3 regions of the Arthrobacter sp. P1_H7 genome follow, and region 3 is predicted to be linked to each of the others. Evidence: riboswitches for the same ligand, from Rfam matches in the RefSeq annotation. Region 3 holds a riboswitch; each other region holds the start of a gene.

Region 1 (2,255 bases), on a different contig from region 3:
TGCCGCCGGCGGAAACCGCGTGGGGGTCCGAGGGTCCGTCCTCGCGCTGGGTGGCCCCGATCACCACGGTGCCGTCCTGGCGGGGGACGATGTACACCGGGACGCCGCGCACCATGCCCCGCACGGTGGCCGTGAGCAGCGGCTGCAGATGCGGGGGCACGCGAAGCCGGAGGATGTCGCCGTAGACGGGGCGCAGCGGCAGCGCCAGTCCTGCGGGCAGCTCCTCCAGCCCGGCGGCGCCGAGCCCGTTGGCGACCACGGTTTCCGCAGCCCGCACGGAACCGCCGCCGGCCAGCCGCGCACCCGCCACCTGTCCGTCCTGCCACAGCAGGCCTGCCGCGCGCTGGCGGACGAAGCTGCCGCCTGCCACACCGAGTACGCCGGCGAGCCGGGCGATCAGCAGGCGGGGGTCCACCTGGTGGTCGGCCGGGATGTCGAAGGCACACGAGATGCCGGGACTCAGCAGGGGCTCCCGGGTGCGTGCCTCGCGCACTGTCAGTGGTTCCACGCTGAGGCCGCTGGTCTGCTGGACTTCCCGCAAGTCCGCGAGCGCGCGCCGGTCCGCCGCGTCGGCCCCCACCGCCAGGGTCGGCGTCGTTAAGTAGCCGGTACCTGCCCGGGATTCCGTGCCGGCGGCACCGGCGTCGATCGCCGCAGCGAATCCTGGCCACAACCGGGAGGCCTCAAGCATCAGTTCCAGGAGCTGTTCCTCCTGGTAGTGCAGCTCACTCACGGGGGCCAGCATGCCGGCCGCGGCCCAGCTGGCTCCGCTGCCGGGAGCATCATCGATCAGGACCACGGAACGGCCCGCGCGGATGGCCTCGAACGCTATGCCATGGCCGATCACCCCGCCGCCGATCACGGCCACATCGGCACTGAGATCCCCCGCCTCGACTGCGTCGGCGGTGATGTAGTCGGCACTGGTATCCCCCGGGGCGACTCCCTCTGCGGTACCGGGCCCTGTGTCACAAATCCGGGCGGCGGCGTCATTTGCGGCTTCGGCTGCGCGGCCTGCTCGTGTGCCCATGAAAAATTCCTTCCCTACGCCGGTACTAGCCGGATCAGGTCAAGCGGTCGGCTCTGACGCCCTCTCAGCCGGGCAGCGGCGACATGGCTGCTGCGGGCTCCCGCGGTATGCGCCCAGTTTAGAGGAACTAGGCTGGTCCCATGAGCCAGGACCCCCTCCACACCACCGCCCGCCTCTATCTCTGCACCGACTCCCGCAGGGACCGCGGCGACTTCGAGGACTTCGTCGACGCCGCCTTCGCCGGCGGCGTGGACATCATCCAGTTGCGCGACAAGTCGCTCGAGGCCTCCGAGGAACTGGAACTGCTGGAGGTCCTGCACGCCGCAGCGCTGCGGCACGGGCGGTTGTGGGCCGTCAACGACCGGGCGGACATCGCCTCCTTGTCCGGGGCTCCGGTGTTCCATGTCGGCCAGAAGGACATTTCGCTCGACGCCGCCCGCGGCTTCCTCGGCAAGGATGCCGTGATCGGCCTGTCCACCCACAGCCCGAAGCAAGTGGACGCCGCCATTGCTGCCGCGCCCAGCCGCAAAGGGCTCGATTATTTCTGCGTGGGCCCCGTGTGGGCGACGCCCACCAAGCCCGGACGCGCCGCCGTCGGCCTCGACCTGGTGCGTTACGCCGCCCAGGCGGTCGGCGGGGCGGACTCGGAGGGAACCGGCAAGGTCGACGGCCGGGCCGAGAGCCTGCTGCCGTGGTTCGCGATCGGCGGGATCGACCTCAGCAACGTGGAGCAGGTAGTCAATGCCGGTGCCCGGCGGATCGTCGTGGTCCGGGCGATCACCGACGCCACCGATCCGGCCCACGCCGCAGGAGCCTTGCTGGCGGCGCTGGACGCCGCATCTTAGGCAGGTCCGCGGCCTGTAATGCCGGCCGGCACTGAACTATCCGGCGAGACCCAGCTCCGTCATCCGGTGCGCGTGGTTCGCTGCGAGCTCGGCCGCCAGGCCGTTGACCAGCGCCCGGGCGCCGGCGTCGTCCAGCCCCGATAGCCCGCCGAGGAACGCGTGCTCAGCGCTGACGCGCTGGGCGTGGTTCAGGACCTCCCCCAGCAGGCGCCTGGCCCACAACGCCAGGCGCGAAGCCAGCCGGGGGTCATCGGCCAGGGCCGCTTTGAGGCGCTCCTGCAGCACGGCCGTGGACTCCCCGGTGGAGCGGACCTGCCCGATCAGCTCCCGGGTCGCCGTGTCGACGTATCGGCCGACGACGCCGTAAAAGTCCGCGGCGACCG
Region 2 (2,255 bases), on a different contig from region 3:
ATGCCCAGGTCAAGGCCGCTGACCGCGGGCCGGGTCCGTCCGGCGTGCCGCCAGCCCCAGCCGCGGGCCGTGACAGCGGCCGGCCGGACGCCCGGTGAAGATCTCATGGTTCTCTGCAGGATTCCGCGACGGGGCTCAGGAGAAGACGGGCTCCGTGGCGGCCTTGCGGGAGGCAAAGGAGCCCAGCACTCCGGTCTTCGCCAGGCCGCGGGTGGCGAGCCAGGCCAGTCCGCCGGCAATCACTGCGCCGGAGATCGTGGTGAAGACGATGTAGGCGAGCTTGTCGCCGGCTTCGTAGGCGATGTTCCAGCCCCACGGCAGGAAGGAATCGTTCAGGCCGCAGAAGAGGCCCGCGCCGGCGCCGGCCAGCACGGAGACGGGCAGGTTGAACTTCTTGTAGAGGAAGGCCGCGAAGACCAGTTCGGCGCCGAGGCCCTGCAGGATGCCGGAAATCAGCACCGTGGTGCCGTACTGCGAGCCCATGATGAGTTCGCCCGTGGCCGCGACGGTCTCGCAGAAGAGCGCGGCGCCCGGCTTGCGGATGATGAGCATCCCCAGCACCGCCGGGATCATCCACCCGCCGGCGTAGAGTCCGCTCAGCGGCGGGTAGACCGCGTTGACCGGAGTCGAGATCAGGTTCGCGCCCTGGGACCAGGCCCAGAAAATGACGCCGCCGGCTACGGCGATCAACGCGGCCACCACAATGTCCACCACGCGCCAGCTGAAGTTGCGCCGGGCGGATGAACGGCTGGCGGAACCATGCTGTGCTGAAATATCTGTCATGTCGTCCTCCTGAGGAACAGGAGGGGAGGGTGCTCCGGCCGGACTCGGCTTCCGCCGCCCTCCGCGCACCCTGAGAACTCGACTCCCTTGCGCCGGTACTAACCGGATCAGGTTCGAGGGTCTGCGGCTGTCCGCACTCTCAGCGCCCACCAAAGGTTTCCCCGGATTTTGCCGGCGATGCCCGACGGCGGCGCTCCCCTGTCGTAATTGTTTTCGCCCTTGTGGGCTGGCTCAGTTTACACCCGGACGGCCGGGTTTTCAGTGGGGTGCCGTCACAATCGTGGACCGGACTGCGGCGGTCCCGGCGGCCGGGAAAACCATCTTGGTAGAGTCGTCGTGTCGGACACCCGGACCCGCCAGCGGGCGGCCTCATCACCCACCGGAAAGCTGGAATATTTTGTCGCACTCACCGGCCACACAAGGTCCCTCCGGGGAATACGATCCCGATTCGAGGGAGCCGCAGCCGCAGGGTTCCCTGGCGGCGCTCATCGGCCGCGTGCTGGCCGAGATGGAGGCGCTCCAGTTCGCGTCGTTCAGCAAGGATGACGCCCTGGACCTCGGGCTCCTCCTTGTCGAGCTGGGCAGGCAACGCTCGCTGCCCATCGCCGTCGACATCACCAAAGGCGAGCAGGTGCTCTTTCACGCCGCGCTGGACGGCGCCACACCGGACAACGAACGCTGGATCAACGCCAAGAAGCGCACCGCCATGCGGTACGAGGTCCCGTCCCTGCTGGTGGGCCTCCGGGCCCGCGCTGCAGGCGGAAGGATCGAGGACAACGCCTGGTGGGACCAGTCGGAGTTCGCCGCCCACGGCGGGGCGTTCCCCGTCTACGTGCGCGGCACGGGTGCCGTTGCCGTTGTCACCGTCTCCGGCCTGCCCCAGAAGACGGATCACGAACTGGTGGTCGAGGCCCTGCGGATGGTCCTCACCCCGGAACGCTAGGCTAGGGGAAAAACCGTTCCCGTCCCAAGGAGACCGAAGAATGAACATCCTCATCAAGCTGCTCGGCACCGGCGTCAGCCTCCTCGCCGGCTTTGCCGGCACCAAGCTCGTGGACACCATCTGGGAGAAGTCGACGGGCAACAAGCCGCCCAAGGGCCAGGAGGACGACGTCCCCACCACCCTGCGCTCGGCCCTGACCTTCGCGCTGATCTCCGCATCGGTCAGCGCCATCATCCAGGTGCTCGCCAACCGCGGCACCCAGCGCGCGATCACCCGCTTCGCGAAGACCCAGGACATCGTCTGACCGGACCCGACTAGCCGCTGTCCCGGCCGCTGCGGTCGAAGCGCTGGCCACGGCGCCGGCCAACGGGTTCAGCGGCCGGCTTCGTCGTCGTCCGCTCCGTGCGTGGCCGCCTGCCGGGCGGCCTTCTGGACTACGGCCTCGAGCTCATCGGAGCTCAGCAGCTCCGGGTGCAGGTGCTTGGTCCGGTAGCCGGCCCGGCCCACCATGTGGGCGGACACGGGGACG
Region 3 (2,255 bases):
GGCCGAGGCCGATGTGGCAGTGCGCGTCCACGAGGCCGGGAATGACCCAGCCGTCGAGCACGAGCTCCGGCGCGGCCGCGGGCCGGTGGAAGGTCAACCGGCCCTCCACCGACCACAGCCCGTGGCCGATTTGGTCCGCCGCCGTGAGGATGGGCCCGCTGAACTCGATGATGCTGGTCATGGCCTAAAGCCTAATCCGCATGACAATCCGGGCCCAGATCATCGAGCCCCAGCTGCGCTTCGTGGATCTGCAGGGCAGCCAGCGCCGGCCCCGGCCGGGCGAATTCCTCGAACCCGCAGCTCGCGTAAAACGGGGCGTTGAACGGAACGGCTGGGAAGTGCAAAGCGTCATCCAGGGATAGCCGCGGTCCCGGGCAGCGTCGAGGGCCGCCTCCACCAGCGACCGTCCGATCCCCCGCCTGCCGAAGTCCGGCTGTACGGAGAGTTGCTCCAGATGGGCCTGGCCGCCGAGTGCGTCAACGCGGGCAAAGCCTACAGGCGGGGTTCCGGCGACCAGTATGAACAGCGGCTCGACCGGCGTCGTCAACTCCGGAGCCGGGAGCGCCCGGTTCCCCAGTTCCTTTATCAGGACGCCGTCTGCCACGGCCTCGATAGCCGTCAACGCCGGGAAATCTTCCGGCGCCGCCGTCCTGATGCGGGGCACGGCCTTGGGCGGGGTCACAGTGCCACGCTAACACCGCGGTCCTACCGTCCGCGTCACACTCGACGGCCGGCCGGAGGCGCATGGTAGCTTCGTCTACGACCACACGGGTGCCCCTGCAGGGGCTGAGATCGGGCTGACGCAGCCTGCGACCGTTGAACCTGTCCGGGTAATGCCGGCGAAGGAAGTGAGTATTTCCGTGAACACCCAACTGACACAGCACAGCCCTGTCCAAAACCAGCCTGCGGCCCCCACACAGTCGCTGAAGTCCCACTCGCTGGCCTTCACCACGGACCCGGACCACGGCATCCGCGTCCCGGTGACCGAAATCGCCCTGGAACCCTCGCCGGGCGGTGTCCGGAACCCGCCGTTCCGGGTGTACCGCACGGCCGGACCGGGCAGCGATCCGGTCCGCGGGCTGGAGCCGTTCCGCACGCCCTGGATTGAGGCCAGGGCGGACACCGAACCCTACGCCGGCCGGGAACGGGAGCTGCTCGACGACGGCAAGTCGGCGGTGCGCCGCGGTGCGGCGTCGGCCGAGTGGCGGGGCGGCCGGCCGGTGCCGCGCCGGGCCGTCGAGGGCAGGACCGTCACGCAGATGCGGTACGCCCGGGACGGTGTCATCACCCAGGAAATGCGGTTCGTCGCGCTGCGCGAGAACTGCGATGTGGAGCTGGTGCGCAGCGAGGTGGCCGCGGGCCGGGCGATCATTCCCAACAACGTCAACCACCCCGAATCCGAGCCGATGATCATCGGCAAGGCGTTCCTGGTGAAAATCAACGCCAATATCGGCAATTCCGCCGTGACCAGCTCCATCGCCGAGGAGGTCGACAAACTCCAGTGGGCCACGCAGTGGGGCGCGGACACCGTCATGGACCTCTCCACCGGGGACGACATCCACACCACGCGCGAGTGGATCATCCGCAACTCCCCCGTCCCCATCGGCACGGTCCCGATCTACCAGGCGCTGGAGAAGGTCAACGGCGAGGCGAACACCCTGACCTGGGAGATCTTCCGGGACACCGTGATCGAACAGTGCGAGCAGGGCGTGGACTACATGACCATCCACGCCGGGGTCCTGCTGCGGTATGTACCCCTGACGGCCAACCGGGTCACCGGCATCGTGTCCCGGGGCGGTTCCATCATGGCCGGCTGGTGCCTGGCGCACCATCGGGAGAACTTCCTGTACACCCACTTCGACGAGCTGTGCGAGATCTTCGCGCGGTACGACGTCGCCTTCTCCCTGGGCGACGGGCTGCGGCCGGGCGCGACGGCGGATGCCAACGACGCGGCACAGTTCGCCGAACTGGACACCCTGGCTGAGCTCACGCAGCGGGCCTGGGAATTCGATGTGCAGGTCATGGTGGAGGGCCCCGGGCACGTGCCCTTCCACCTCGTCCGGGAAAACGTGGAGCGCCAGCAGGAACTCTGCAAGGGCGCCCCGTTTTACACACTCGGGCCGCTGGTCACGGACATCGCACCGGGATATGACCACATCACCTCGGCGATCGGCGCCACCGAGATCGCCCGCTACGGCACCGCCATGCTCTGCTACGTCACGCCCAAGGAACACCTCGGACTGCCGAACAAGGAC

Evidence for each region. Region 3 has a riboswitch for thiamine pyrophosphate ahead of thiC (phosphomethylpyrimidine synthase ThiC). Riboswitches for the same ligand answer to the same signal wherever they lie in the genome.
Region 1: another riboswitch for thiamine pyrophosphate. It lies ahead of thiO (glycine oxidase ThiO); the one in region 3 lies ahead of thiC (phosphomethylpyrimidine synthase ThiC).
Region 2: another riboswitch for thiamine pyrophosphate. It lies ahead of AC1DXI_RS11920 (ECF transporter S component); the one in region 3 lies ahead of thiC (phosphomethylpyrimidine synthase ThiC).

What each region holds. Positions count from the first base shown of each region.
Region 1 is NZ_JBFUCO010000017.1:3,097-5,351, forward strand. Features, by position in the region: gene thiO (glycine oxidase ThiO) at 1-1,027, opposite strand, end outside; TPP riboswitch at 1,021-1,141, opposite strand; gene thiE (thiamine phosphate synthase) at 1,168-1,872, shown strand; gene AC1DXI_RS16570 (ferritin-like fold-containing protein) at 1,909-2,255, opposite strand, start outside.
Region 2 is NZ_JBFUCO010000010.1:218,224-220,478, forward strand. Features, by position in the region: gene AC1DXI_RS11915 (ABC transporter ATP-binding protein) at 1-107, opposite strand, end outside; gene AC1DXI_RS11920 (ECF transporter S component) at 136-783, opposite strand; TPP riboswitch at 850-993, opposite strand; gene AC1DXI_RS11925 (heme-degrading domain-containing protein) at 1,181-1,726, shown strand; gene AC1DXI_RS11930 (DUF4235 domain-containing protein) at 1,767-2,030, shown strand; gene mnhG (monovalent cation/H(+) antiporter subunit G) at 2,099-2,255, opposite strand, start outside.
Region 3 is NZ_JBFUCO010000005.1:156,744-158,998, reverse strand. Features, by position in the region: gene AC1DXI_RS07095 (amidohydrolase family protein) at 1-181, opposite strand, end outside; gene AC1DXI_RS07090 (GNAT family N-acetyltransferase) at 185-682, opposite strand; TPP riboswitch at 758-865, shown strand; gene thiC (phosphomethylpyrimidine synthase ThiC) at 861-2,255, shown strand, end outside.